Regions from separate parts of the Exiguobacterium sp. QJM3NY_9 genome, predicted to be linked through region 1. Evidence: riboswitches for the same ligand, from Rfam matches in the RefSeq annotation. Region 1 holds a riboswitch; each other region holds the start of a gene.

What was found. Region 1 has a riboswitch for S-adenosylmethionine ahead of ribD (bifunctional diaminohydroxyphosphoribosylaminopyrimidine deaminase/5-amino-6-(5-phosphoribosylamino)uracil reductase RibD). Riboswitches for the same ligand answer to the same signal wherever they lie in the genome.
Positions count from the first base shown of each region.
Region 2: linked by a shared signal. The riboswitch ahead of AC0VYQ_RS02390 (2,3-diketo-5-methylthiopentyl-1-phosphate enolase) and the one ahead of ribD (bifunctional diaminohydroxyphosphoribosylaminopyrimidine deaminase/5-amino-6-(5-phosphoribosylamino)uracil reductase RibD) in region 1 are both predicted to bind S-adenosylmethionine.
Region 3: linked by a shared signal. The riboswitch ahead of AC0VYQ_RS15060 (LLM class flavin-dependent oxidoreductase) and the one ahead of ribD (bifunctional diaminohydroxyphosphoribosylaminopyrimidine deaminase/5-amino-6-(5-phosphoribosylamino)uracil reductase RibD) in region 1 are both predicted to bind S-adenosylmethionine.

Region 1 covers NZ_CM149679.1:2,719,100-2,729,236, forward strand. The annotation lists gene AC0VYQ_RS13770 (putative bifunctional diguanylate cyclase/phosphodiesterase) at 1-385, opposite strand, end outside; gene ribH (6,7-dimethyl-8-ribityllumazine synthase) at 665-1,126, opposite strand; gene ribB (3,4-dihydroxy-2-butanone-4-phosphate synthase) at 1,128-2,312, opposite strand; gene ribE (riboflavin synthase) at 2,312-2,938, opposite strand; gene ribD (bifunctional diaminohydroxyphosphoribosylaminopyrimidine deaminase/5-amino-6-(5-phosphoribosylamino)uracil reductase RibD) at 2,923-3,969, opposite strand; FMN riboswitch at 4,129-4,273, opposite strand; SAM riboswitch class I at 4,424-4,528, opposite strand; SAM riboswitch class I at 4,744-4,846, shown strand; gene AC0VYQ_RS13795 (alpha/beta hydrolase) at 4,907-5,665, shown strand; gene AC0VYQ_RS13800 (thymidine kinase) at 5,837-6,454, opposite strand; gene AC0VYQ_RS13805 (DedA family protein) at 6,639-7,289, shown strand; gene AC0VYQ_RS13810 (type B 50S ribosomal protein L31) at 7,325-7,570, opposite strand; gene rho (transcription termination factor Rho) at 7,668-9,032, opposite strand; gene AC0VYQ_RS13820 (C40 family peptidase) at 9,384-10,070, shown strand.
Region 2 covers NZ_CM149679.1:464,191-474,327, reverse strand. The annotation lists gene mtnA (S-methyl-5-thioribose-1-phosphate isomerase) at 1-1,022, opposite strand, end outside; gene mtnK (S-methyl-5-thioribose kinase) at 1,019-2,188, opposite strand; SAM riboswitch class I at 2,265-2,367, opposite strand; SAM riboswitch class I at 2,572-2,673, shown strand; gene AC0VYQ_RS02390 (2,3-diketo-5-methylthiopentyl-1-phosphate enolase) at 2,718-3,944, shown strand; gene AC0VYQ_RS02385 (2-hydroxy-3-keto-5-methylthiopentenyl-1-phosphate phosphatase) at 3,941-4,600, shown strand; gene AC0VYQ_RS02380 (methylthioribulose 1-phosphate dehydratase) at 4,597-5,217, shown strand; gene AC0VYQ_RS02375 (1,2-dihydroxy-3-keto-5-methylthiopentene dioxygenase) at 5,233-5,772, shown strand; gene AC0VYQ_RS02370 (arsinothricin resistance N-acetyltransferase ArsN1 family A) at 5,960-6,460, shown strand; gene AC0VYQ_RS02365 (MBL fold metallo-hydrolase) at 6,534-7,289, shown strand; gene AC0VYQ_RS02360 (pentapeptide repeat-containing protein) at 7,381-8,028, opposite strand; gene AC0VYQ_RS02355 (Y-family DNA polymerase) at 8,238-9,563, shown strand; gene AC0VYQ_RS02350 (YolD-like family protein) at 9,547-9,876, shown strand; gene AC0VYQ_RS02345 (ZIP family metal transporter) at 9,943-10,137, shown strand, end outside.
Region 3 covers NZ_CM149679.1:2,952,301-2,962,437, forward strand. The annotation lists gene AC0VYQ_RS15040 (ABC-F family ATP-binding cassette domain-containing protein) at 1-907, shown strand, start outside; gene AC0VYQ_RS15045 (PhoX family protein) at 1,073-2,959, shown strand; gene AC0VYQ_RS15050 (SRPBCC family protein) at 3,045-3,503, opposite strand; gene AC0VYQ_RS15055 (ATP-grasp domain-containing protein) at 3,608-4,555, opposite strand; gene AC0VYQ_RS15060 (LLM class flavin-dependent oxidoreductase) at 4,552-5,610, opposite strand; SAM riboswitch class I at 5,683-5,787, opposite strand; gene AC0VYQ_RS15065 (DUF975 family protein) at 5,978-6,652, opposite strand; gene AC0VYQ_RS15070 (DUF2325 domain-containing protein) at 6,720-7,988, opposite strand; gene AC0VYQ_RS15075 (DUF817 domain-containing protein) at 8,081-8,860, opposite strand; gene AC0VYQ_RS15080 (YczE/YyaS/YitT family protein) at 9,019-9,687, shown strand; gene AC0VYQ_RS15085 (MarR family winged helix-turn-helix transcriptional regulator) at 9,844-10,137, shown strand, end outside.

The sequences.
Region 1 (10,137 bases):
GAATCAATTGATGTTTCGTCACGTATTTTCGAATCAAATGAAGAAATGCCATAAAGAAAAAGAACGATTGCAACATATAAAAAGGGTCCGGCAGACCGGGAAAAGGAACGGCAACCTGTTGGATATTTTCATAAGACATCCAAATCAGTTCCGCAATCAGATAACTTCCTGTTCCGAAAGCAAGATAGAGAAAAAACCGACCTTGGTCCCGGCCATTCGTTCGATATGTGTGCAGTAAGAATAATGTTGCAGCTATACAGCCTATGATAGAAAAAATGTTATTCCCCCACGATGCCAGTTCCGGTCGATCGGCATAAAACCAGATCCAACTATAATAGCTCAAACTAAATAAAAGAACGCCGTACACGTAATGAATCCGCTTCATGTTCATTCGCCCCCCTTTCTTCCAAACCTCTAAGTTTTCCGTACTTTTATTATTATACGGTGGTTATACCATCCCGTGTATGCGTGACCATGAATTATTGACAAAAAACAGAAAACTTTCTATCGCATGTAAGAGGGGCGCGACCTCAAAAAGGAATCGCTCATTTTCCACGCGCTTTCCTGCAGGAGTCGCGTGAAACGAGTGATTCCTTTTGAACGATCTAACAGGTGGCGGATTGACTTTTACGTCCGTCCCCGTTTTACATCCGATAGAGAAACATTACTGAAAACTGCGTAACAAGTTCGCCATCTCGATGGCAGAGACCGCCGACTCATATCCTTTGTTCCCTGCTTTCGTGCCGGCCCGTTCGACCGCTTGTTCAATCGAGTCCGTCGTCAATACACCAAAGATGATCGGAACACCCGTCTCACGCGACGCACCGGCGACACCTTTCGCGACTTCATTGCAGACATAGTCGTAATGCGACGTCGCACCGCGGATGACGGCACCAAGTGTGATGACGGCATCATACTTACCGCTTTTCGCCAGTTTTTCCGCGACGAGCGGAATCTCGAATGCGCCCGGCACCCACGCCGTATCGACGTTATCCGCTGCGACACCGTGACGACGGAAGGCATCGTTTGCTCCTCCGACTAATTTAGAGGTGATCAATTCATTGAATCGTGCTGCGACGATCGCAACCCGGAGTCCTTCGCCCGTTAAAAATCCTTCGTATACCATCTTAATTTCCTCCTTCGAGATCGAGCAGATGCCCGAGCTTCGTCTGTTTGGTTTTGAGATACTGGTGGTTTTCTAAACTTGCCGGTACTTCATGCGGAACCCGCTCCAGCACGGTGATGCCGTACGTTTCGAGCGCTTGCTGTTTATCCGGGTTATTCGTCATCAAACGGATTTTCGTGACACCGAGATCCTGAAGCATCGCTGCTGCGACGGCGTAGTCGCGTAAGTCGGCTGCAAATCCGAGCGCATGGTTCGCCTCGACCGTATCGAGTCCTTGTTCTTGGAGCTCATAAGCTTTCAGCTTCGCCATCAGACCAATCCCCCGCCCTTCTTGACGCAAGTAGAGGACAGCACCACCTTCTTGTTCAATCCGGTCGAGCGCCGCGTCGAGTTGCGGACCGCAGTCACACCGTTTTGATCCGAAGACGTCACCCGTCAGACATTCGGAATGAACCCGGACGAGCATCCCGTCTTCTGCTTGACCTGATAGCACCGTGACATGTTCCTTGGCGTCAGGTGTCGTATAACCAAGCATCCGAAACGCCCCGTGCGTCGTCGGTAACAAGACTTCCGCTTCACGGCGGACAGGGCGCTCGAGATAGCGGACGAGAGCATCGATCGTAATCATTTTTAAATCATGTTCTGCTTTATACGTCACTAAATCATCAACCCGTGCCATCGTCCCGTCGTCTAAAATGATTTCACAGATGACGGCCGCTTCTGCGCTTCCCGCGAGCCGTGCCAAATCGATCCCTGCTTCCGTATGACCACGCCGGACGCGGACGCCGCCTTCGTTTGCAATCAACGGGAAGATATGTCCGGGACGCTTGAACTGCTTTGGACCATCCGTCAACATCCGCTGAATCGTCATTGCCCGTTCCGCTGCACTGATGCCGGTTTTCGCATCTTCATGATCAATGCTGATCGTAAAAGCCGTTCCGTGCGGATCCGTGTTGACATCTGTCATCGGTCGGAGTTCGAGTCGTGTTGCGATATCCGGACTGACCGGGACACAGACGAGTCCTTTGCCGTAAGTGATCATGAAGTTAATCATCTCGGGTGTCGCGTGTTCCGCAAGTAACACGAGATCCCCTTCGTTCTCACGGTTTTCATCGTCACAGACGATAATCGGTCGTCCGCGTTTTAAGTCATCCACTGCTTCTTCAATCGAATCAAATCCGTTCATCATGCTTCGCCTCCTAAAAATGCCGACCAGTCCGTCTTCGCATCCTTCTGCGTAAAGTGATAGAGATGTTTCGCCATCAAGTCACATTCGATATTGACGAGGGCACCCGTCTGCAAGCGATCGAACGTCGTGACTTGGCGTGAATGGGGAATCAATGAAATCGTCACCGCGTCGTTTCCGACATGTTGCAGTGTCAGGCTCGTACCATTGATTGCAATCGATCCTTTCGGAATACAGTACTTGCTCCAATCGCCTGCCTCAAAACGGTATTCCATCGCTTCACCGTCCGGTCGCCGGCTGAGAAAACGAGCCGTTCCGTCGATATGCCCGCTGACGAAGTGACCACCGAACCGTCCATTCGCCGGCATCGCGCGTTCGAGTTGAACGGCTGCTCCGACCCGTAACGTCTGCAGCGACGTCGCTCGGATCGTCTCATGGACCGCATCGGCCGTGAATCCGCTCTTCGTCATCGCCGTCACCGTCAAACAAATGCCATCAACGGCAATGCTGTCGCCAATCTTTGTTCCGTCAAGCACTGCTGTCGCTTCGATTTCGAGCGCCAACCCGTTCGGTCGAGGGACTTTCCGTTTTATTGTGCCGAGTTCTTCAATCAATCCGGTAAACATGTCATCCTCTCCTTTCGTACATACTGGAGATGGACGTCCGGTCCGATTTGGTTCATTTTCACTAAATCAAAACGGTCTTCGATGTCCTGTTCCGTCGTCAAAGACTTTGTCCCACTGAAGAGGGACGGTGCCTGATAGAGTTCGATCATATCCACGAGATCCGCTTCTAAAAATGCGGATTGAATCGTGGGACCGCCTTCAATCAATACACGCCGGATGCCTTGTTCATATAAAAGTTCGAGGATTTGGTCCGGTGTCGCATACGTCCCGACGAAAACCGTCACGTTCGCCCGTTCGCTTGTTCGTGGCTGTTCCGTCAACCAATACGTCGGATTCAATCCGTCATTCATGACTTGAAACTCATCCGTCAGGCGCCCCCGCCGATCGACGATGACGCGGACCGGTTCGATGCCGGTCGAACTGCGCAACGTCAATGCCGGGTCATCGATGATCACCGTGTCGCTTCCGACGAGAATCGCGTCGTGTGTCCCGCGTAACTGCCGTCCGTCAGCACGTGCCGCTTCTGAAGTGATAAAGCGTTGTTCACCCGTCGCGACCGTCCCGTTCATCGTTTGGGCGACTTTCACTGTGACATGCGGACGTTTTCGTTCGATTGCCTTCCAAAACGGTTCGTATAATGCCTCCGCCTTATCTTTTAGCAACCCGACTTCAACCTCAATCCCCGCCTGACGGAGACGTGTGATACCGCTTCCTGCGACGAGCGCGTGGCGGTCCTCTGTCGCGATAAAGACGCGCGCAATGCCGGCTTTTAGAATCGCTTCCGTACACGGCGGTGTTTTGCCGTGATGATTGCACGGTTCGAGCGTCACGTAGAGATCGGCTCCGCGTGCCGCTTCACCTGCCATGAGGAGCGCTTCGACTTCGGCATGGGGTCCTCCCGCATAACGGTGGGCCCCAAAACCAACAATCCGCCCCTGTTTGACGATGACGCAGCCGACACTCGGATTCGGGCTCGTTTGACCGTTTAACATGTGTGCTAGTTGCATCGCATAACTCATGAATGTTTCCATTTTTTCCGCTCCTTTCAATAAAAAAGACGCCTCCTGTAAAAGGGGGCGTCGTGATTGAAGGATTGACGAAATAAGCGTCTCGCGTTTCTGTTTTTACACATACAGAAACAGACCTTTCCCTGAAAACATTTTTCCAGAAAATGGCAGCAAGCGCATTGTTTCGTCCTTCTCCCATCCGGACTTTACCGTCGGCCTTGGAGTCTCACCAAGTCAGCCACAGTGCGTACACTGCAGGTCGCGGGCTCGTCGATCCATTGATCGCATCACCGCCGGTTGGGATTTTCACCCTACCCCGAAGAACTGGTTATTGAGTTATACAGCTCAAGATTAGCATAGGTCATTCTAAAATACAAAATGAATTGTATTTCATTCTCTTTTTTAGAAAAACATCAAAAAAGGACCCTTCTCTTAAAAGAAAAGGGTCCTCTCATCTGCACTAAGGCAGAATCCGCTCAGCTCATCTTTCAGACAAACGTCTGATGGAATTGGCACAGTACGACGTAAGAAGTCTGTCGCCGAGGTTTCGTAGGGCCAGTCCCTCCACCTCTCTCGATAAGTGCTGCGGTATGAAGTTCATATGTGTGATGTTTCAAGTCGTTCTTATGTCGTGAATCTACTGCTTACACTACGGGGATTCCCTTCTCAAGTCAACCATATTTTCAAAATTAAACCAAATTACCCAGTTTATCAATTTTGACTTCTTTTTAACGTCTTGACAACGTATTTCAATCAATGATATTCTCTTCACAATGATTATTCCGACAATTCCTATACGATATATCAAGAGTGGGCGAGAGATCTGGCTCTACGAACCCACGGCAACCTGCAACATGCAAGGTGCTCCGACCAGCAAAGCCGATGCTTTGGATGATACTTACGATAATCTCGTAGTGCGCCTAAAGCACTACGAGTTTTTTAATAGAAGGAGGAACCCTTTATGAATTCATCATCACCTGTTCTGTGTGGCGCAGAAGATTTTTTGATTGAACGAGGTCCAATCGGTATTTTACTGTCTCACGGTTTTAACGCCACCCCTCAAAGCGTCCGCACTGTCGGAGAATATTTTGCCGCCCAAGGGTTCACTGTGTATGCTCCGCGCCTCGACGGGCACGGGACGAGTATCCAGGATTTCGAAGCGTCGACTGCCGAAGATTGGAAACAAAGCCTCCGCCAAGGGTTCGACGTCTTAACCAATCATTGTTCGTCCATCTTCATCGCCGGACAATCGATGGGTGCGACACTTGCCCTCGCCCTCGTCGCGGAAGGATTACCTGCTGACGGATTGATTACGATCAATGCAGCGTTATCGATTCCTGCCTATGAATCATTATCTTTCGAAGACTGTCCACGCTACTTAAAAGAAAGTACCCCAGACATTAAACGTGAAGCGTTTGAAATCATCTATGACCATGTCCCTGTCGTCTGCGCATCGGAACTTTTAACCTTGATTGACGAGACACGTCCGCTCTTACCAACCATCGAGATTCCAACGCTTATTTTATATTCTGCCGAAGACCATGTCGTCCCGCCTGAAAGCTCGGATTACCTTTATCAAGTCATCGGTGCGACGGACAAACGGAGCTATTGCCTGCTTGACTCCTATCATGTCGCGACCCTCGATCATGATCAAGAAACGATTGTCCACGAGGCAACACGCTTTGTGCACCAATATAGTCGTTTGAGCCACACCGGTTGATGTCTTCCCTACGCAAAAGCAAGGGATGAAGACTGTTTCGATACGTGTCTAAACCGTCCAAAACAATATGAATGCGCACAAAAATGGCCGATACTCCCCTCGAAATGATGGGCGTATCGGCCATTTGATTGATGTAGTCCTGACTGATGAGTCAGTCCTTCGTTTGCTTCATCAGTTCTGTTGCTGTTTCTTCCATTGTTGCAGGGCTTGCGATTTCCCCGGCACTTCATGGCAGTGGCGGCAACGCGGCTCATACGACTCTGACGCACCGACTAAAATGATTGGATCATTGTAGTTGGCAGGTCGACCGTCGATTAAACGTTGCGTCCGTGATGCAGGGTCACCGCACGACAGGCAGATCGCCTGCAGTTTCGTGACGAACTCTGCCCGTGCGAGAAGTTCTGGCATCTTACCGAATGGTTCCGCCCGGAAGTCTTGATCGAGTCCGGCACAGATGACACGTTTTCCGTCTTGCGCGAGGGCCTCGATGACATCGACGATTTCATCATCAAAGAACTGCACTTCGTCAATCGCGACCACTTGTGTCTCTTGTGCGACTGCCGCGTACACGTCACGGCTCGTCGCCATCGGTACCGCGATGACAGAGTTGCCGACGTGAGAGACGACATGTTCTTCATGGTAACGGTCGTCGATCGCCGGTTTAAACACTTGGACCGGCAACTTCCCGTACTGTGCCCGTCGAACACGTCGAATCAATTCTTCCGACTTACCAGAGAACATACTTCCGCAAATCACTTCAATCCATCCGTACTGATTTATTACATGCATCATTGCAAAAACACCGTCCTCTAAAATTAGTCACTTTAACGAGTATAGCCCGAATCGATAATGAGAAAAAGAGTTGACTTCTCGAAATCAAAAATCCATCCGTTCATTCCCATGATTCCCCACCTTGTCGTTTTAACTAGTCCTCATTTCCTGTACACTATAGAAGAAGAATTTATGAAGGAAGGTGTCCCCGATCCATCACATATTACATGAAGTACTTCACCAATATGGTTCATTTGGACTTGCGCTTTTACTCGCAGGTGGAATCGTCGGGCTTCCCGTTCCCGATGAAACGTTACTTGTCATGTCCGGTTTTTGGATGCATCAAGGCAATTTACCCTTAATCGGAACGATTATCGCCGCTTATGCCGGCAGCTGTATCGGGATGACGATCAGTTATCTCCTTGGTCTCAAACTCGGAATGCCGCTGCTCCACCGGATTGGTCCGAAGATGCGCATTTCAGAAAAACATATCCTAACGGCAGAAGCCGGCTTTCTTCGTTATGGCAAATCGGTCCTGATTATCGGATACTACATACCTGGTCTTCGGCAGCTGTCTGCTTTTTTCGCAGGCGTCTCGAAAATGCCTTTCCGGATCTTTGCATCCTACGCGTATACCGGCGCACTGATTTGGATTAGTGTTTTTCTCGGGGCTGGTTATTTCCTCGGTCGCCACTTCTCATTCAGTCGTGTCTTTGAGCAGTTCGCTAAAAATCCCGATTTACTGCCCTATGTCATCGGCATTGCCGGCGCCATCGGCTCATCTTTTATCTTAAAAACCTATCTTTCGTATCGCGCCCAGTTCAGTCTATACAAAAACAGCCTGCTCCAGTGATGGAGACAGGCTGTTTTTTAATGGATAGGTCGCAATTACTTGCGGCCGTATTTTTTGTTGAAGCGATCGACACGACCGTCTGCAGCGTTGAACTTTTGACGACCAGTGTAGAATGGGTGCGAGTCCGAAGACACATCCACGCGGATGAGTGGGTACTCGTTTCCATCTTCCCAAGTGATTGTTTCGTTCGAAGAACGAGTAGAACCAGTTAAGAATTTGTACTCAGTAGTTGAATCCATAAATACAACTTTGTTGTAGTTTGGGTGAATTCCTTGTTTCATGGTTGATTTCTCTCCTTCCGCCCTGGTTCATTTGCTGAGCCAGAGTAAGTTACCTTCCTATACTAAACGATTTTTCATCGTCTCGCAATACCTATTTTCAAGTCGGTGTATCTGTTTTGATCGTCCGTGGTTTAGCTGCTGCCCGGCGAATCGGCTTCTTCTTTTCCTTCAACAGTTCAACGAAGAATTCTTCATTATTTTTCGTATCCTTAATCTTGCGCAAGAAACTGTCGACGAACTCGTTTGATTCATTCATCGTCCGACGAATCGTCCACAACGCATCGAGTTGATCTTTCGGTAGGAGCAACTCTTCTTTCCGTGTGCCGGATTTCCGGATATCGATCGCCGGGAAGATGCGACGCTCTGATAGTTTCCGGTCAAGATGAAGCTCCATGTTGCCGGTCCCTTTAAATTCTTCATAGATGACATCATCCATCCGCGAACCGGTCTCGACGAGTGCTGTCGCGAGAATCGTCAAACTGCCGCCATGCTCGATGTTCCGCGCTGCTCCGAAGAAACGTTTCGGTTTATGGAAGGCAGCCGGGTCAATCCCACCCGATAGCGTCCGCCCACTCTGCGGAACGGTCAGGTTATAAGCCCGTGTCAGACGTGTGATCGAGTCCATCAAGATGACGACATCTTTTTTATGCTCGACGAGACGCATCGCCCGCTCGAGGACGAGTTCTGAAATCCGGACGTGATTATCCGGTGTCTCATCAAACGTCGAACTGACGACGTCTGCTCCCGGTACGGAACGTTCGATGTCCGTCACTTCCTCCGGTCGTTCATCAATCAAAAGAATGATTAGCTCAACATCCGGATGGTTGACTTGAATCGAATTCGCAATCTCTTTTAACAAGGACGTCTTCCCTGCCTTCGGTGGTGCGACAATCAATCCGCGTTGACCAAATCCGACTGGCGCAATCATGTCCATGACACGAACCGACAGATGACGCGGTTCTGTTTCAAGACGCATTAAACGATCGGGATAGATCGGTGTCAGTGCAGGGAAGAATAAACGGTTTCGTGCCGTGTCCGGTGCTTCCCCATTCACTGCTTCAACGCTCAATAAACCTTGGAAACGTTCATTTTCCTTCGGTGGCCGGACTTTTCCCGTGACGACATCTCCATTACGAAGATTAAAACGACGAATTTGTGAAGCGGCGATGTAGATATCTTCAGAGGATTGTGAGTAGTTGATGGGACGAAGGAAGCCGAAACCACCATCGTTTTGCATCTGTGGATTGCCGGGGATGACTTCAAGCACCCCTTCGAGGAAGTAGAGACCGGTTGATTCTGCTTGTGCTTTTAAAATCTTGAACATTAACTCACGCTTCCGCGCTTCCCGGTATTGCGGAACATTTTTTGCTTTCGCAATTTCATATAGATCCTTCAATGTCAGGTTACCGAGTTGGGCAAGTGTATAGGAACGTTCTGGTTTATCGGTTTTTTCAGTTGGCATATGCATTCACCTATTCTTTATAAATTCAACAGCAAAGTTCTGTAACGTATTTAATGATAAAGCAAAAAAATCTTTTGTGAATTAAAGGTATCACATATCTACCACTTTCGTCGTGATTTAGCGAATGGAAATTTCTTCTTTGTAATATTCCACGATATTATTGCAGTTATATTACAAAAAAGCGGTATTTTGTAGCGGAACTGAAAAAACGTTTTCACACGACCGCATGCTAAGATATTCCTGCAGAGAAAAACTTACAAAGTCGTAAGGATGACTGCCTAAACAAACACTTAATGATTTCATTATATAACTCGGTCACATAAATTTTAATTAAAATGGAGGAATTCACATATGAAACGTTTTCTAGCATCGGTCGCGACAGCAGCATTAGTGGTTTCAGGTTTTGCGTCAGTGGGAACAGGTAAAGTTGAAGCAGCTACGGTCACTAAAGTCAAAATCACAGATAACGGATTACGCGTTCGCTCAGGTGCCTCTACAAAATCTTCAATCGTCGGTAAAGTTAACGCAGGTCAAACATTCCTTTATAAAGGAAAATCAGGTAGCTGGACTAAAATTTCTTACGGTGGAAAAACACGTTATGTGTACACGAAGTATACAAAAACATACAAGAAAAAAACATCAACTTCAACAGCTAAGAAAACAACGACTTCTTCTTCAAAGCGTACAAAGATCTTAAGCGAAGCAGCAAAACATAAAGGTACGCCTTACGTCTGGGGCGGTACAACAACACGCGGTTTTGATTGCTCTGGTTTCACAAGCTACGTTTATAAGAAAGCAGCTGGAAAAACACTTCCACGCTCGTCTTCTTCACAATACTCTTCATCTAAGAAAGTCAGCGTCTCAAGCGTTCAACCGGGAGATCTCGTCTTCTTCTCACACGGTAGCGGCATCCAACACGTCGGTATCGCGACAAGTAAGACAAGCATGGTCAACTCGGAAACAGGCGGCGTTAAATACTCTAGCTTCAAATCAGGATACTGGGGTTCACGTCTCGTCGGAGCCGGTTCTTACCTTTAATCCAAACACGATTGACCAAGCGGTTGAGCATCGGCTCAATCGCTTTTTTGTTTGTTCTACGCTATCG
Region 2 (10,137 bases), 800 kb from region 1:
TGTTCAATCGTTTCCACGCTCGGCCGTTCAATGACGCCGAGTTCCGTGATGATCGCCGTGATAAGCTCGTGCGGCGTCACGTCAAACGCCGGATTAAAGACCGCTGTTCCGGCTGGTGCCGTTACTGTTCCTGCCAGTTGCGTCACTTCACGGGCATCGCGTTCTTCAATCTCAATCTCGTCACCTGATAAACTCGTCACATCAAACGTCGACAGCGGCGCGGCGACATAAAACGGAATCCCGAAGGCACGTGCGAGTAACGCCAGCTGGAACGTCCCGATTTTATTGGCCGTATCCCCGTTACGGGTGATCCGGTCCGCGCCGACGATGATGGCGGTGATCTGCTTTTCCTTGATCGTATGTGCGACCATATTGTCCGTGATCAAGGTGACGTCAATCCCTGCCCGTTGCAGCTCCCATGTCGTCAAGCGCGCCCCCTGCAACAAAGGTCGGGTTTCCGACGCATAGACGGATAACGGGATGCCTTGTTCTTTCGCAAGATAAAACGGGGCCAGTGCCGTCCCGTACGCCGCTGTCGCAATCGATCCGGCGTTACAAATCGTCAACACCCGGTCTCCCGATTGAAACAGCTCCAACGCATGCACACCGATTTGCCGTGACGTCTTGGCATCGGCTTCATAAAGGGCGATTGCTTTTTGTTCCAGACGTTTCGGCAGTTCCTCGAGCGTTGTGCTCGAAAGGATAAGCTGATTCAGCGCATCGAGTACGTTCTGCAAATTGACGGCGGTCGGCCGGGTCGCCAGTAATTCCGCCGATACCGTCAACAGTTTTTGTTTGACCTCGTCAAGCGATCCCGTCGTCCGAAACGCTTCCTGCACGAGGACGAAACCACCAAACAGACTGATTGCCGGCGCCCCCCGGACACGAAGTTGTTTAATTGCCTCGACCGCTTGCGCCAAATCATGAATGACTTCGTACCGTTCTTCTTGCGGAAGACGGGTCTGATCAAGGATCATTAAGCACGCCCGCTCATAGATGACACTACGGATAAACTCGCTCATCGGCTCAATTCCTCCGTCACGTCGAAATTCCGGAGGTCAGTAAACGTCTTACATTCGCCGCGCCGTTTAATCAATGCCGTCCCGAGGCGTAGGGCATGACGTTTCCGTTCGAGGCGCGTCGCAGCATCCGGAATTTGTTCCAAATCAGCGACCGGTGCCAAACCAATCGTCCGCCGGATCAGTTCACAACCGGCGAAACCGAGCGCGTCTTGGAGAATTGTACTGAGGACATCATCGACAAGCCCGGGTACCGTCCGGAAAGGTTCGACGGCTTCCCGTTCCCAAAGTGCCGTGAACGTCGAAGCAAACGTCAGCCAGAACGTATCGATATCCTTCACCCGCGTCTCCTGCAACTCAGCATAGTTCGGATACGCCGCAAAGCAGAGGTGGGCAATGAACTGACCGACATCAAACCCGAACGGTCCGTAAAAAGCGAACTCCGGATCGATGATTTTCGTTTCGCCCGCCGAAGCAAAAATGCTTCCTGTATGTAAATCCCCGTGTAATAAGGCTTCCCCTTTCGTGATGAACAACGTTTCGAGCTTCGCCACTTCCCGCTTCAGTTTTTCGTCCTGCCAGAGCTGCTGTACGTCTGTTTCCAAGCCGCTCTCGATGTTGTTTGTTTCCGCGTCGTAAAACGGATCCGTAAAGATTAACTTTTCCGTGATGTCGCATAAATCCGGGTTGTAATAGTCACGTGCGACCTGCTTTTTTCCGACTGGACCGAGCGCAAAATCTGACGTGAAAAATAACGTCCGCGCCAAGTAAGAACCGACATGTTCTGCAAGGAGCGGATACGTTTCGCCGGCGAGCAATCCCGTCCGAACGATTTGCAGGTGCGACAAGTCCTCCATCACTGTGTACGCTTCTTCATGACTGGCATGAAAGACCCGTGGAACGAATGGCGTCGCGTATTTTGCGAATTCCTTCAGTGCCAACTGTTCGATCCAGGCCCGCTCGAGTGACAAGGGCCAGCTTTCCCCGACGACTTTTGCATAAGGTAATGCCTGCTTCAAGATCAAACGTTCTTTCCCTGCCTGAATCCGAAAGACTAAGTTCAAGTTCCCGTCGCCGATTTCTTCTGCCGTCGCTTCTTCCTGTCCGATGAGTCCGAGTTCCCGGACACGTTTAATGGCGTCCTGTTCTGTAAATGCTTGATATGCCATCTTGCTTCCCCCTTCATTTCTACACAAAAAAACGCCGCTTTTCGTCATAGAAAAGAGGCGCGGGGTATCATCCGTCCTCTTATCTCTCAGACGAATGTCTGTTGGATGTAGCACCGTGCCGGATGGTCGGTTGCTGCGGCGTCTTCGGGCCAATTCCCTCTGCCAACTCACGATAAGAGTCATATGTGGTTGTTGTGTTCGATGTTGATTCGAATATTACGCCCGTCTTAAATCATCTGTCAATTCCAAATTTTAGTGAAAAACCATTTAAAAGACCGCCATCTATAGAAGCTGATTTCAAAAAAAATAAATTTTCAAAAAATTATTTGACATCACGTCCATCTCATGTAAAAATTGCAATTAGATTTCACAATTTCATCCAATTCTTATCAAGAGCAGACGGAGGGACGAGCCCTATGATGTCGCAGCAACCGACCAGTTGGCACGGTGCTAATTCTTGCAGCTAACACGCTGACAGATAAGAGTCCACGCGCAATTTTTCATGGTCTCTTGTCATTGACGAGGGACCATTTTTGTATTTTTTAACAAGGGAGAGACGACGATCATGGCGTATATTACCGTAACTTACCAACTCGGCGTGACCAATCAGTTACCAAAACGGGCAGAGCAAATCGCCCTCGGTCTGACGGTCGGCTCATGGACCGATTTGAATCACTTGGAACAACAACAGCTTGAATCCTTTAAAGGACAAGTCGTCCATACGGAAGAACACGACGGAAAAGGGTATGTCACGATCCGTTATCCGGAACACAACGTCTCACGGGACTTTTCGGCGATTTTGACGACCGTCTTCGGCAAGCTGTCACTCGACGGTCAAATCAAACTGACGGATCTTCAGCTTCCCGCTTCGTTCACACCGGATTTCCCCGGTGCTAAATTCGGCATCGAGGGCGTCCGCCAGTTGATCCAAGTCCATGACCGCCCCCTGTTGATGAGCATCTTCAAAGGCGTCATCGGACGGGACATCGTTTTTTTACGGGAACAACTGGAAGCCCAGCTCGCCGGCGGGATTGATCTCGTCAAGGATGACGAAATCTTATACGACAATCCGCTGACACCGGCACTCGACCGGGCGCGGATTGGACGGGAAGTCCTCGATGCACACTATGAACGGACCGGTAAACGGGCCCTTTATGCGATTACGTTGAGTGGTCCGGTCTTCCGCTTGAAAGAGCAGGCGAAACGACTGGTCGAAGCCGGAGCGACAGCCCTCCTGCTCAACACGTTTACATACGGGCTTGATGTCTTGCGGGAACTGGCAGCCGATCCGGAAATCCCGGTCCCGATCTTTAATCATCCGGCGTTGAGCGGTGCCTTGATCGCCAGTCCCGAGTACGGGATTGCCGCCCCGGTCCTGCTCGGAACGTTGCCGCGGATTGCCGGTGCCGACTTGACACTGTTCCCGTCGCCGTACGGGAATGTCGCCCTCGCCAAAGACTTGGCCCGCGGGATTGCCGTCGAAGCGACCCGAATCGGTGAGACCAAAACAATTCTCCCGGTCCCGTCCGCCGGAATCCACCCGGGTCTCGTCGCCCAGCTTGTTCGTGATTTCGGCGTCGATTCTGTCATCAATGCCGGGGGCGGTGTCCACGGTCATCCGCAAGGTGCTGCGGCCGGAGTCACCGCTTTCCGCCAGGCACTGGGCGCAGCACTGGCCGGCGAATCACTGACAAGTGCCGCCCGCCAGCACGAGGAATTACGTGTCGCCCTCGATGCTTGGGGGATCACGAAATGACAATCCGGATTTTATGTGACTTTGACGGAACGGTAACGGAGCACGATAATATCATCGCCTTGATGCAGGAGTTCGCTCCGCCGGAAAAATTTGAACCGTTAAAACAAGGTGTGCTCGACCGGTCGCTCTCGATTCAGTCCGGCGTCGGACAGATGTTTCAGCTGCTTCCGTCCAGTCAAAAACAGGACTACATTGATTTCTTGATGAAACGGGCAGTCATTCGTCCCGGCTTCGACACCTTGCTCGCCTTTGCCAAATCAAACGAGATTGATTTTTCCATCGTCAGCGGCGGGATCGACTTTTTTGTCCAGCCGATTCTTGCGGATGTACTGACGGACGAAGCGATTTATTGCAACGGCAGTGACTTCAGCCAGGAGACGGTTCGAATCGAATGGCCGCATTCCTGCGACGCGGCCTGTACAAATCAATGCGGCTGTTGCAAAACCTCGATCGCCCGGAAGCTGAAGCAGAATGGTGACACGATCATCGCGATCGGCGACTCCGTAACAGATTTTGAACTGGCTAAGCAGGCGGATCACGTTTATGCACGGGATTATCTGATCACGCTATGTGAACAGCACGGCATCCCGTATACACCGTTTGAAAACTTTCATGACATATTGAATCATCTGCAGACAAAGGTGGTGTACACATGACCTTCTTAAAACGATATGAAGAATTACGTGCCGTCAAACAGGAACTTGCAGCACGCGACTGGTTCCCCGGTACAAGCGGCAATCTCGCCATCCGGACAGCCGATCAACCGACTGAATTTCTCGTGACGGCAAGCGGGAAGGACAAACGGCAGGATACACCGGACGACTTCGTCCATGTCGACGCGTCCGGTCAACTGATCGGCGAACAGACGGGTCGTCCCTCTGCCGAAACATTGCTCCACGTCGAGGTCTTCAACCGAACGACTGCCGGGTGTTCCCTTCACGTCCATACGATTGACAATAATGTCATTTCGGAACTGTACGGCGATCAAGGCGAGATTCGGTTTGCCGGTCAGGAAATCATCAAGGCACTCGGCCGTTGGGAAGAAGATGCGGAAGTCCGTGTGCCGATCATCCCGAACCATGCCGACATTCCGACGCTTGCCGCTGCCTTTGCAGCACATGTACATGCCGAGAGCGGCGCCGTCCTGATTCGCAATCACGGCATCACCGTCTGGGCACCGACTGCCTTTGAAGCGAAAAAACAGTTGGAAGCATTCGAGTTTTTGTTCAGTTACACCTTAAAACTACAAACGTGCCGACAGGCGATTCATTAAAAGGAGGAATTTACAATGGCAACAGTACTTTTCCAACAGACAAACGAACGGTATACGGATCAAAATGAGGTCTCTTCATTCCTTGCTTCACGCGGCGTCTTATATGAACAATGGGACGTCTCGAAGTTACCAAGCGACCTCGTCGAAAACTTTACATTAACGGATGACGACAAACAGACGATCTTAACGACATTCGCGGACGAGATTAAAGATGTTTCGGAACGTCGCGGTTACCAGACGGCTGACATCATCGCACTGTCGGATACGACACCGAATCTCGATGAATTACTCGTCAACTTCCAAAAAGAACATCATCATACCGATGACGAGGTCCGCTTCATCGTCAGCGGCCATGGCGTGTTTGCGATTAAAGACGAGGAGGTCGGCTATTACAACATCGAGCTCAATCCCGGTGATTTGATTTCCGTTCCCGTCAACACGCGCCACTACTTCACGCTCCAGGAAGACCGGAAAGTGGTAGCAATCCGAATCTTCGTCACGACGGACGGCTGGGTGCCGATTTACGAGCGGGACGCCCTGTCTTCAGCAAACTAATTCAGTCCGGGCCGGCCCAAGTCTTCTAGCGATAGAGGACCTGGGCTTTTTTGTACTGAAACGTTGTCTGACAAACATGTTTGAGGAAAGCACGTGTCGGAGCGTATTTCCTATTCTAGAAACATGGCGTTTGTTTCACCCATCTCCGATATAATGAAGAAAAGTACTCGAAAAGGAGATGACGTGTATGATGATTCGTCTCGTTCAAGAAACCGACTTACCGGATGTGCTCGCCATATATAATGAAGGAATCGAAGACCGCATCGCGACGCTCGAGACGGATACGAAGGATCTCGCCTTCATGCAGCAATGGTTCAGTGAACGCTCCGAGCGACATGCCGGTTACGTTGCCTATGAAGGGTCAAAGATTCTTGGCTTCATTTCGCTCGATGCCTACAATCCGCGTCCCGTCTATCAGTCCGTCGGCGAACTGTCCGTCTACATCACACGGACCCACCGCGGACAAGGAATCGGAAAACGACTACTCGACATCATCGAAGAACATGCAATCATTCACGGCATGCACAAACTGATTCTCTTCACGTTCCCCTTCAACCGGATCGGTCAAAAACTCTACATCAAAGCCGGATTCCGAATCGTCGGTACCTTTAAAGAACAAGGAATGTTAAACGGGTATTACGTCGATGTCCTGGCGATGGAAAAAATTCTCCCTAAACCGGACCAATGATGTTTTGGATTAAAGGTTCGGCAAGTCGGGAATATGAGACGAGGAAGATTCGTACAAGAAAGGAAGATTGCCTGTGAACATCCAGCAAATTCGAAATGCGACACTCGTCTTGACCTATGCCAACCAAGTTTTTTTAATTGATCCTTTTCTCGGTGAAAAGGGTTCGCTTCCTCCGTTCGACCATACACCGAATACCCACCGCAATCCCCTCGTCGACTTGCCGGTTGATGTCTCGACCTTACTCGATCCGGATGCCGTCTTCGTGACGCATCTTCACGCCGATCATTTCGATGATGCCGCCAAACAATTATTACCGAAGACGGTTCCGCTCTATGCCCAAAACGCGACGGACGCTTCTGTCATTAAAGATGCCGGTTTCACGGACGTTCAGTCGTTCGACCAAGGTGTGACACTGCGCGATGTCAAAGTTTTCCGCACGAATGGTCAACACGGTGTCGGTGAGATTGGACAACGGATGGGACACGTATCCGGTCTCGTCTTTACGCATCCCGATGAGCCGACGCTCTATATCGCCGGTGATACGATTTGGTGTGACGACGTCGATTCTGCGATTGATACCTATGCACCAGATGTCATCGTCGTCAATAGTGGTGCCGCCCAGTTCCAGACCGGTGAACCGATCACGATGTCGGAACGTGATTTATTAGCGGTCCACGCGGCAGCGGCTGAAGCGACGATCATCGTTTCGCATCTCGAAGCCGTCAATCACTGCCTGCTCCGCCGCGATATGATTGCTGACTTTTTAGCAGCAAATCATCTCTCCGCTCACTTTTTGATTCCGGACGACGGCGAGACGCTCTCCTTTTAAGTCTCTCCTTCGAGAGTCGTACGAACAAAAAAAACCGGACGTTTTCCACTTCTCTAAAAGGAAGAGGAACAGCGTCCGGTTTTTTTCATGTTCATTCTTGCGGAATGACAAGACCGAGTAATCGGGCAAATGCGATTGCTTGTCCTTCCGTCACGATCGCCCCTGTCAAAAAGCGTGGATCAATCGTAATCCCCGAGACGTCCGCTTGTCGCAAATCGAGTCCTTTTAACGGAGTTTCAACCCACTGGCTTTCCATCAATTCAACATCCTCAAAACGTAAATCGATGAGTTTCCCTTCGAAGAATTGTGTCTCCCGCATCGCCGTCTGCTCGAACGTTACTTGTCGGAGCGATGTCCGAATCACTTGTAAGTAATTCGCCTGGCATGCTTTTACCGTGACATGATCAAGTGTCGTTTCTTCTAATTGAACCCCCGTCAGGCGACAGTCCTGAAACAGAACGCGATGAAAACGACTGTCACGGAACTGGCAACCCGTCAAGTCACACTGCTCAAATCGAACATTTTCAAATGACGCGCGATCAAACACGAGCCCCGCAAATGAGACATTCCGAAAACAGACTTGATTGGCATCGATCCGCTCCGTCAGCTCGATGGGTAACGTTTCTTTTTCATACATCATTTGATACAAGTACGGATCATCGATTTCGATTTCTGCAAATGTTTCGACTGCTAAGTTATTCGGGACATCCGGTAGATGGATCATCGGTTTTTTCTTCATTCTCTCCCAACCCTTCTTCTTCTCAGTCCTTAGTGTACCAAACCTGTTACCTAAATATGACTCAAGAGGATGATCTCTAAAGTCATGCCGCGCTCTAAAAAGTGATGACATGTACACTCTTTTTCAATTTTTGATTTGAGACACTTTGAGACCGTGCTAGAATCAACATAAATAAAATAAGAACAAACGTTCTAAAAGGAGTGATTTTCGTGTCTTCTGATGCGGACTTTCCAAACCAACGTATTTTTTGCGTGGATAGTGTCTCTTTTTATGCCAGTTGCGAGTGCCATTACCGAAATCTACCACCATTAACAACAAAATTAGCCGTCGTTTCCGATTTAAAACGGAGCGGCTCCGTCATTTTAGCGGCGAGCCCTGCTTTGAAGACGCTTGGTATCAAAACGGCAAGTCGTCTCTACCAGATTGAACAACTCCCGTATAAGGAACGAAAGCAGATTCATCTCGTCGAACCACGCATGTTATGCTACATGAAAACGTCGATTCGTGTCCTCGATGTGCTCCATCAATTCGGACCACCGGAAGCAATCCGGGTATACTCGATTGACGAAAGTTTCATTGACATGACGGGAACGGAGCACCTCTTCGGTACGGATTTTGAAGCGGCTAACCAATTACAGTCAGCTATCCTGGAACAAACCGGCATTCACGTCCGAATCGGGATTGGTCCTAATAACGTCATCGCGAAACTTGCCCTTGATTTACTCGGGAAGAAACAGGGCATTGCGCGTTGTGGTTATGCTGATGTCCCCCGTCTCTTACATGACTTTCCCGTTCGCAAGATGTGGGGGATCGGTCATCAAATGGAGCACCATCTGAATCAATTAGGCATTGAGACGATCGGCGATTTGGCGGCCGCACCATTAGAAACACTACACGAACGTTTTGGTGTCATCGGTGCCGAACTTTGGCATCATGCATGGGGCATCGATCAATCTCCGACGACGATTGATCCGACCGCTTTATTTCGTCCGGCATCATCCCGACAGAAGACGGTTGGTCATGGCGTGACACTGATGCGTGATTATTACGAATACGACCAGATTCGGCTGGTCTTAAGTGAGCTCGCAAACGATGTCGCAGCCCGCGTCCGCTTTTCCAATCAACTTGGATGGACGGTTCACTTAGGTGTCCGTTACTCGAGACATATCGTCCGGGCAGGATTTTCAAAGCAACTCCGTCTCCCTTATCCGACTTCAGACGAACGGATTATCCTGCGGCATATCCTTCAGCTGTTCGAGCCGAACTGGCTCGAACACGAACCGATTCGTTTTTTGTCCGTCTCGCTCGGTCAACTTGTCCCCGACCAAGGTGCACTGCAACTGTCGTTGTTCGAAGACAATACCCGTGTTTGGAAACGCAAACGCTTGTTAAAGGCAATCGATCATGTCAACGTCCGTTACGGGAAGGGAACCATCCGCCTCGCTGTTTCTTTTCTTGATACAAGTGTCGCCAAGCGCCGCCTCCGCTTCGTCGGTGGTCATCCGGGAGGTGACGGCAATGACACGGTATCGTGACCGTGGCAATTTAAAATGGATTCCGTTTTTGATGCCGGAGTACATTCAACTGTTGCGCGACTATTATAAAGATACGCATCGTTTAACACTACCGCCCATCGATGAACAACTTCAAGAATCATGGCAATTCATCCTCGAAGAAGCATTAATGGAAGGAAAAGAACTTGAAATCACGTATTATAAGGAAGGAAGCTATATCACACTGACCGGATTCATCGAACGAATCGAGCGCGAACGAGGACTTCTGTACGTCCGGAGTCAAAATTCGATCGAAATTCCCCTGATGCGACTAGTTCGGATTGAAAACGGGTAGGAGTGACAGTGGGCTTCAATAATGCACTTATCTCTTGAATTATGATTTGAAAGAAGGAATGTTTGTATGTTTGAATGGTTTACTTCACTCCCCGTCGTGATCCAGGCATTACTCGCCGGGATGATGACATGGGGCTTGACCGCACTTGGGGCGGCACTTGTTTTCGTCTTTACGACAATTGAAAAAAAGGTCATGAATATGATGCTCGGCTTCGCCGCCGGTGTCATGATCGCTGCGTCCTTTTGGTCACTGCTCGCTCCG
Region 3 (10,137 bases), 230 kb from region 1:
CTGGTATGAGTCAAGCCAACTCGCTTCACGGATGGCTGGCGACCAAAACAAGAAAAAAGAAGAAAAAATCAAAGAACTTCAAGCTTTCATCGCGCGCTTCAGCTCGAACGCTTCAAAAGCGAAGCAAGCGACATCACGGAAGAAGTTGCTCGATAAAATCACACTCGATGACATCCGTCCGTCATCACGCCGCTATCCGTTCGTCGGTTTCTCACCGGAACGTGAAATCGGAAACGATTTGTTGACGGTTGAAGGTCTCTCGAAGACAATCGATGGCGTCAAAGTCCTCGACAATGTCCGTTTCTCATTAAATAAAACAGACAAAGTGGCGTTCATCAGCCAAAGCGATATCGCCATCACAACACTGTTTAAAATTTTGATGGGTGAAATGGAAGCAGACAGCGGGACATTCAAATGGGGTGTTACGACGTCACAATCGTACTTGCCAAAAGACAACTCGGAGTTCTTCGAAGGGTCTGACAAAACGATTCTCGATTGGTTGCGCCAATACTCACCAGCTGATGAAAGTGACACATTCCTCCGTGGTTTCCTAGGTCGGATGCTCTTCTCCGGAGAAGAAGTCATGAAAAAAGCGTCAGTCCTCTCTGGGGGAGAAAAAGTCCGTTGTATGTTATCGAAAGCGATGCTCAGTGGTTCAAACGTCCTCGTCCTTGACGATCCGACGAATCACTTAGACCTCGAATCGATCACAGCACTCAACGATGGCTTGATTGCTTACAAAGGTGCGATGCTCTTCAGCTCGCATGACCATCAGTTCGTCGAAACGATTGCGAACCGCATCATCGAACTCACACCGAACGGCATCGTCGATAAAGAAACGACGTACGACGAGTACCTCAACAACGACTCGATTCAACAACAATTGACTGCGTTATACGCACATTGATCTGCCGACTGTCCTTTAAATAAAGGGCAGTCTTTTTTTGTAAATCCATTCTTAACCTTCCGACACCAGACTGTCTCGCTTTCTTTACACCGCCTACACAATCGCTTGTTTTAATTAAGAACGTAGCCACAACACGAGTTTAAAACAACATGGGGGGAAACAAACATGAAACGTACACTTCTTGTCGGTCTATCGGCAGCACTTTTATCATCGAGTCTGATTCCAACACTCGCAGATGCTAAATCAAACGAACATCGTTCACATCAAGCCATCAAACACATTGAATTTTTATCGATGGATGCACCAAAGACGATTGATCAAATGGTTAAAACATATACAGATGCTAAAGTTAAAATCACATATAAGAATGGTAAAACAGAAGTAAAAGCACTCGATTACAACCAATTGTTCTTGTCGCAAGATAAAATCGTCGACAATAAAGGACAAAAAATCGCAGCCGGTACCCCCATCGATGTCAATGGTGATCCAATCATCGATCGCAGTGTTCCTGATAAGCCGGAAGCATTCGTCTCGGACGCACCGGACTCGAACAGCTTACTCGAAGTCCACGGTAAGAAGTACTTGGTCTCGCACTTCGAATACGATTCAATCGACAATGCAGGCAACGCCGTCCGCGGACTCCCGGCGTCGATGACATTGACAGAAGTCACACAGGATAAAAAGACCGGTAAACTGGCGGTCAAAAAATCGAGCAAAATCGACTTCAAAAACGTCAATGGACTGTGGACACCATGTAACGGATCAACGACACCATGGGGAACACACCTTGGTTCTGAAGAATACGAGCCGGATGCGCGTGCGTTCGAAGCCGATTCAAATTCATCCGCGTATAAAGAAGTCTCTGCATTCGCAGAACGTTACTTCGGTGACGCAAGTAAAGCCAACCCATACTTCTACGGTTTCACACCTGAAATCTCAGTCGACCGTAAAGGACAATCGTCTGTCGTCAAGCACTACAGTACAGGTCGTTTCTCACACGAGATGATGCAAGTCTTGCCTGACCAAAAAACGGCAATCTTCGGAGATGACGGCAATAACACGATGATGTTCATGTACGTCGCGGATAAGAAAAAAGACTTCTCAAAAGGAACACTTTACGCAGCAAAGTTCAACCAAACGAAGGCGACTGAAGGCGGCGCCGGTAAACTCGAATGGATTAAACTCGGCCATTCGTCAGATGCTGCTGTCAAAAAGATCATCGACAACGGGACGACATTCAGTGACATCTTCGAAACGGCGACTGAACCGACACCTGGTTTCACAGCAGTCAAAACGGCAGCAAGCAAAAACGTCGAGTACTTGAAAGTGAAACCAGGCATGGAGAAAGCAGCTGCTTTCCTCGAATCACGTCGTTATGGTGCGATACTCGGTGCGACATCTGAGTTCAACAAGATGGAAGGCATCACGGTCAACGAAAAAGACAAGAAAGCATACATCGCGCTGTCCTACGTGTCAGGTAGCACAGAAAAACAAGCCGGTGCCGTCCAAGATGACATCCAGTTCGAAAAACGTGAATCTGGCGTGACGTATGAACTCGATCTCGGTCGTGCTAAAAAAATCGACAGCTCTTATGTCCCAACACGGATGAACGCCCTTGTCATCGGTGAAGATTTAGCGCAACCGGATGCTTACGGAAACACAGCGAATCCGAACCTCGTCGCAAACCCGGATAACCTCGCTTACTCTGCTGCATCGAATACGTTGTTCATCGGTGAGGACAGCTCACTGCACACGAATAACTTCGTCTGGGCATACGACTTGAAAACGAAGAAACTCTCACGTATCCTGTCGGTTCCCGTCGGTGCAGAAGCGACCGGACTCCGTTCGCTCGACCGTGTCGGTGGCTATAGCTACTTGCTCAGCAACTACCAACACCCAGGTGAAGGTCTTGACGGCAAGCAGATCACAGCAGTTGACCCAAAAGAACTTGAACAAGCGATGCAAGATGGCATCGGCATCCAAAAAACAGGTGGTGTCGGCTACCTCTCCGGTCTTCCGACAGGCACAAAATCATACTCGCACCACCATTAAGTAGAACAACGAACGACTGCGTCGTTCTTCACTAAAACAGGTGTCTCCCCGTTTCCGTCATGACCGGAAGGGAAGACACCTGTTTTTAGTTTTGGATTTGTTTAACCTCTGTTTCGAGCCGCTCGAGAAATCCTTTGACGATTTTCTCGTTTTCACGTTCTCCGCCTAACGATAAGAGACTGCGACCGACGAAGTTGACGCCTTCATTTTTCCCCGTGTAAATCAAACGACAGTTCGTCGCATCGATTCGCTTCAGCGCAAACGACATCTCAAGGCGAAACATCTTCGCTAACGTAAAACCAATCGTATTTTGTTTATAGTCCGGTTCATTCGTATAAGCGAGATCGGTCACGATGTAGGTTTCAAGACGATTCCCTTGCATGTAGGTTTGGCGGTACGTCGATCCGACGACGCCCGGCTTACGTTCAATCACCTCATGTTGGACTACCCCCGGAATGAGTCGTTGCAGTCGATCGTGATCAAACAGATGCCACGCCTGTTCGATTGGAATCGCAAGTACTTTTTCTTCACGCCACGTCACCATGACACCACCTCCTTTTAGTTTAAAAATACCCTGATGTCCGTCGTTCTAACGCTCGACTACGGCACAATCAGGGTATTTTTCTTACTTCAAGTGGTTTTCGATGTTCACTTCACGGTTTGACGTTCTAACGCATGACCGAGGAATTTGGCGAGTTCCAGCATCCCAAACTTCCCAGCTGCCGCTTCAGCGTCCGAATTGTAATTCGTATTCGTGTTGACGTCATACGTATAAATCGTCCCGTCCGCATCCTTGATGAACTCAATCCCGGCGACCGCAATTTTATTTTCCTGCAAGAACGCTTCATACTGAGCGATGATCGGGTCATCGAACCCATCGACAACTTGGAATTTCATCGGTGTCTCTGCCGCCTCTTCCCCAACCGGGCAGAACAAATCATCGATGACACAAGCATCCGCGGGGCAGAGCTCGAATCCTTCCGACGTATCGACACGGACCGCATAGACGAACTTACCACCAACGAATTCACAACGCGTAATATACGGTTCAGGTGCTTGAATGTACTCTTGAATCAACGTGATGCCGTCGACCGGCTCATCGAATGTCGGTCCGTCAAGATACGTCTCGAGTGCTTCAATCGAGTGGAACAATTGAACGCCGAGTCCTTTACCGGCACGATTGTGTTTCGTGATGAACGACGATACTCCGATGTTTTGAGCGGCTTGGACGATTTGATCACGTCCGACGGCTGCCGTCGTTTTCGGAACACGGATACCTGCTTTGCGTAAGGCGGTGTATTGGTTGATCTTACTGACCTCGAGTCGTAACGCACGGGTTCCGTTGAAAACGGTCCGATCATGTTCTTCGAGCCAAGCGAGGACCCCTTCCGTCAATTCTGGTGCATACCGGTGTCCGCGTGTATGGGACGAGGCACTCATCCGGCTGTAAAAAACGCCTTCCGGTGGTGTTTCGTCGAGCGGGACGACCCCTTCGTTGAGGTGCCACTGTTCATACGGTAAGTTGAGTTCCTCGAGTCGCTTGATTAAATGATCCGTCCATTCCTGATTTTCGTGTAAGATATGAATTTTCGTCATTTTAGTTGACCTACCTTTCGTTTCGCTTCGACACGTGGCATGACCTCGCGGGCAAAGCGTTCCATTTCTTCGAGTTGCGGAGAAAATTGGAGCAAGAGCAACGTCACCCCGACCGCTTCAAATTCAAGAATCCGTTCTGCGATTTGATCCGGCGTCCCAATCAGGTTCGGACGCAGTCCACGGTTTGAGACCGAATAGTCATTTCGTTTGACCTGTTGTTCGAGTTGCGATTTACTGACGAAGTCGTCATATCCGGCATATCCGGCACCGTCTTCCTTGACGTTCGTAATCCGGCGCCATTCTTCGAGCGCCGCTTCTTCCGTCTCGCGACAGATGATATAGGCTGCCAGTCCGAAACTCGCAAGCGGCTGCTTCCCGGTCGCCGCGCGGCGGATTTTCATATCCGTAATTTTCGTCGCGACTTCATCAACCGTTCCCCCATGCATGACATAGGCATCACAGTGATTGACGATCGTCTGTTTCCCCGTCTCACTCTCACCACCAGCGTAGAGCTTGATTCCGGGACGCTGAACGGGTTTCGGGTGAAGCTCTGCCCGTTCCAGCTGATAGTAGTCTCCGTCAAAACTGTAGGGTGATGCGTCCGCCCATAATCCTTTCATGACCGTCACGAATTCTTCCGTCCGGGCATATCGTTCGTCATGGGCTGTAAATATCCCATTGTATTGACGGGCTTCTTCCTCCCACCAGGCCGAAACGACGTTGAGCGTAAAACGTCCGTTACTCAACTGATCGAGGTTCGCCGCCATTTTCGCTGTCGTCGCCGGATTATGAAAACCGGGCCGGACGGCTGTCATGATTTCCAAACGTTCCGTTGTCGCCGCAATCGCCGCTGCCGTCGTCCACGCCTCAAGACTCGGTTCGGCTATTCCTTTAATGTCGTTTAAATTCAATTCTGCAATCAATGTCGTAGAAAAGCCAATCCGTTCTGCCGTCTGTGCGACTTGTTTCGCATAATCGAATGTCGCCGGCATTTGTTCATCCTCGACGTTTCGTAACCAACCTCCGAAGATTGGTAACCAAAATCCGTATTCCATCCCCTGTGCCCCCTTTTTGCATAAAAAATCGCTCTTTTCGTTTAGAAAAGAGCGACGAATGTCTACTGTCGGCTCTTATCTTCAAAGGAATAAATTCCTCTTGGAAGTAGCACCTTCCGCTCATGCGGGGTTGCTGAAGTGTCGTCGGGCCAGTCCCTCGACTTCTCGTGATAAGAATAATTGAAATTAGCGTACATCTTTTAGCAGAGTAAAGCAACCTTTAAACCTTCTTTTCCTATCGGAATTAAAAAACATTTGGAAAATCACTCTGTTTCTTGATACTTCTTTGTCTAGAAGCTAAAAACAGGGATTGCGCATCGGTTTAAGATGGCAATCCCTGCTTTGTATGGTGCTGTTCAAAATCAATTCATTCTGGTGATACGAACGGTGAGTCATTGTGATTTGCATCCATCATGGCTGTCCGGTGACCAGTCGTCGAAACTTCTTCCCCACGCACGCGATCGTAGAACTTCGCGATTGTGACGCTGAAGTACGGGCCAATCCAGAGGAAACCAATTCCGAGCGTAATGATTCCGAGCAAGAACCAACCGATGAACGAAAGGACGAGGAAAAACGCCTCTTTTTTGTGTCCATCCATCATTTGGCGTGAACGCGTAATGGCATCAAGGATGCCAATCGATGGTTCGTCCCGAATGATGTAATACGTCAACATGTAAGAGAATGACTTAATGATTCCTGGAATGATGAAAAGTAAGAACCATAGCCCTAAGAAAAAGGTTTGGACGATTGACACTCCAATGGCTTTCAAGAACATTTTGTACGGCTCAAACAAATCTGCGACTTTCGTCTGCTCGTCTCGGGCAACGGATAGGGCGAGCCATGACCATCCCATTGCAACCGGTAAGGTCAACACCGTCAAGAGCATACCAATCAGGTCGATAAATTGGAAATCCTCTTCGGGTGAGGACGCAAATCCGTTCGGAACGCCTTGAATGATTAAGAACAACAACATCATTAATGCCATGAAGCCCCATCGTCCCTGCAACGACTCGCGCGCTGCTAATTTTAATTGTTTTGACATCGAAAGATCCTCCTCAAAAATAAGTGCTACCTTTCTTTACGGTTTATTTTTGAGGAGGTTTCACTTTTTAACGCTCGTCTTTTAGTAAACGTTGGACCATTGCTTTTTCAAGTTGTTGCTGGCACGCCGTATACAAAGAGCGTCGTCCATCGAGTCGTTCAATCGCAAACGGAATATCGTGCTTTTTTGCTTGCACGAGAACATGTGCCGCTGCTGCGTGGGAGACGCGACTTTTGATGACGACGATCGCATCTGTCTTTTTCGCGAGACAGGCAATTTTTTTCGCAGCTTGGGCGTCACCGCCAAGATGGATTAATTCAATCCCTGTCTCCGCAAAGAAGTCGCGGTAGACGGCGCGCTGTTGCTCATTACCGACGATGACGAGACGCATGCCGTCGTAGGAAGCAAAATCGAGTGCCGTTTTATCGACGAATTCGATTGGTTGACCTGGTAATGTCGTCGTATCGAGACGTTCGAGTTGCTGGACTTTCTTTTCCCGGAGGCGCCGCTCTTTTTTGACTTTCTTCGCCTTCGGTTTCCGTTGCATCATCTTGTCGTAGCGTCCTGTTTTCGTCTGTTTGTTTGCAGGTGACGCAGTGACGGACTCGGGCGAACCACTCGATACGTCGCGTGCCGGTAATTCCGTCATGGTCGGTACTTCGTAATGAAATGCGTGTTTCCAGACAATCGTTAATGTCTCCGGATGACCTTTCCACATGACGAGGTCGACGAGTTGACCTGCTTTCAGTTGGAAGAACCGCATGTCTTCGAGTGGTGTCGTGTAATAGAACGGTTTTCCCGTCTCATCTTGCAGTGGACCGTCAATCGTCGCTTCGATGATGCCATGGTTCTTGACGATACACTTTTCAAAAACGATTCGCTCTGCAAGTGGTTTTACTTGATCCGTCGCGACGACGGCTAAGATTTCAAGCGACGTCCGGCGCTCATCTTGATGTAGGACTTGGACACGGACTTCCATCCCATGCTCCAGGTTCCAGTCACGGATTTCTGTTTCTGAGACATGACTGTTTGGCCATTCCCGTAACGAGCCACCCTTTAATTGCCGTTCAAACGTATAGGAATACCGTTGTTCGACAGTCCGTTCAACTTCTTCCTTCCGTTCCTGGATCATTTTGATCGGGAGGCTAGATGGTGTTTCCTGACGTTCTACTAGTTTCGTCGTTGTTTGACGTGGCGCGTAGTACTGCGACAGCTGGACCCATTCATCGATTCCGTTGATTTCTTCAAGTAACAAACCCCAGTCGTCTGCTGTCTCGACGATGTTCAGTTTGCTTGTAACTAACTCCTTCGCTCGTTCGATTACGTGATGCATCATGTTAAAAACCCCTTTGCTATTTTTTCCAACTATAGCAAGGTCATGATGCTTCACCCGCGCAAAAAAACAACCTGGTATTTTTTTGTTATGGGTTACGATTTAACTTCGACTGCGGAGTCGCCACTTCGGTATTTTTCGACGACTACAATCAAGACGGTAATGATGACGAGTAAGAACCAAGACGATAATTTGCCAAAATCGACAAGTGCCCACCCCTCTTGCTGATGCGGATAGACCCAGCCCTTAAAAAAGGTGACGATGTTTTCCGCCAGCCAAATGAACCAGGCAATTAGTAAAAATGATAAGACAAGCGGGAGACGGTAAATCGTATCCTCTAGTCGGAAGTAGACCCACGATTTAAAGAAGACGACGATGACGAGTCCCATCAAGAACCACCGTAAATCGAGCATCCAGTGGTGCGTAAAAAAGTTTAAGTAAATCAAACTCCCGACAGCAAGTGCGAGGGTCGGACGTGGAAAGGACGTAAACCGAAGATCAAGTCGCCGAAATGCCTGACAGATGTAACTCGCGACACTGGCATACATGAAGCCCGCATAGAGCGGAACACCCAGCACCTTCGAAAATGCGTCTTCCGGATAACTCCATGAACCGACGTGGACTTTAAACAGCTCAAGTCCTAATCCGATGACGTGAAAAATAAGAATCAGCTTGAACTCTTCTTTCGTTTCATAACGGGTCACGAGTAAGGCGACTTGGACGAACAGACACCACAGTAACAGGATGTCATAACGGGCAATCGGTTCACTCGGCAAATAACGTGATAAGGCGAGTGCAGCAAAGATGGCTACTGGAAAGATACAACAGAGCGCTTCAAGATATGTAAAACGGATGAGATGGCGAATCAATCGCATCGACGTCCCTCCTCTTCTTTCTTTAAGTATACGAGACGTTCGCCGTACCTCCCTCCTTCTCAAGTTGGACATTCGACAATTTGTTGCTTCTGCTTTAGTCCACGAACGTGATACAGTTAACGAATACGTATCTTATTGAATCGAGGTGACACGCAACGATGTTCAAACGTTTCCATACGTCCTGGTTGCTGCGCGCAACGTTGAAGTGGTTCTTATTTTTAAGCGGTCTCTTTTTACTCGCCGTCGGTTCCTCCATCATGATCACCGCTAACCTCGGTGTCTCGACTTGGGATGTCCTGCATCTCGGTCTTCAAAACAAAACACCTTTGTCAGTCGGGACGGTCATTCTTCTCGTCGGTCTGCTGCTCGTCCTCGTCAAATACTTACTCGACCGGATTCGACCGCAAGTCGGGACACTCGTCAATGCAATTTTCGTCGGTGTCTTCATGAACCTCGTACTTGGTTCTCATTTGCTTCCGTCGTTTTCAGCTGTCTGGCTAAACGCTGTATGGCTCATCTTCGGTATTTTCATCATCGGCATAGGGGCAGGGCTATACGTCGCCGTCGGATACGGCGCCGGTCCACGTGACGGATTGACCTTGACGTTAGCGGATCGTTTCGGAACCTCAATCCGGATGATGCGGACAATCATGGAGATAACGGCATGTGGTCTCGGTTGGTTACTCGGTGGCCCCGTCTTTTTCGGGACCATCCTCTCGATCTTTTTGATTGGACCGTTTCTTCAATTTTGGTTAGTCTATTTCCGGCGGATGATTGCCGCAATCGATGCTGGGGTCGTTCGACCGAACGAACAAAAAATCAGCTGAGCCGCCTGACTCGATATCGTTTCGAAAGAAATGGTATCTTTTTTTCGTGGATGAAGCAGATTAGTTGCACCTAGAAAAAATACACGTTATATTCGTTTACATATCAATCTTTGATACGTCAAAGGTTTCTTGGAACGAAGGGAAGGATGTGATGATTTGAGTATTTCTTGTACGGAAAAAGGACGCCTCATTTATGCGCTCGTCTCGGTCAATAAGACGATTGCGCAAAAATTTGATTTATGTACAGATGGCTTCAGTCAGACTCGGATGGACTTACTAGCCCAACTCGAGGTCGGAAAGACGATTAGTCAAAAAGAATTGCAGCAACGCGTCAATGTCGACAACGCTGCCGTGACGCGACATTTAAAACATCTCGAAACGAACGGAATGATTCAACGTGTCCGTTCTGAGAGCGATAACCGTGTCATCCTCGTCTCATTAACTGCAGAG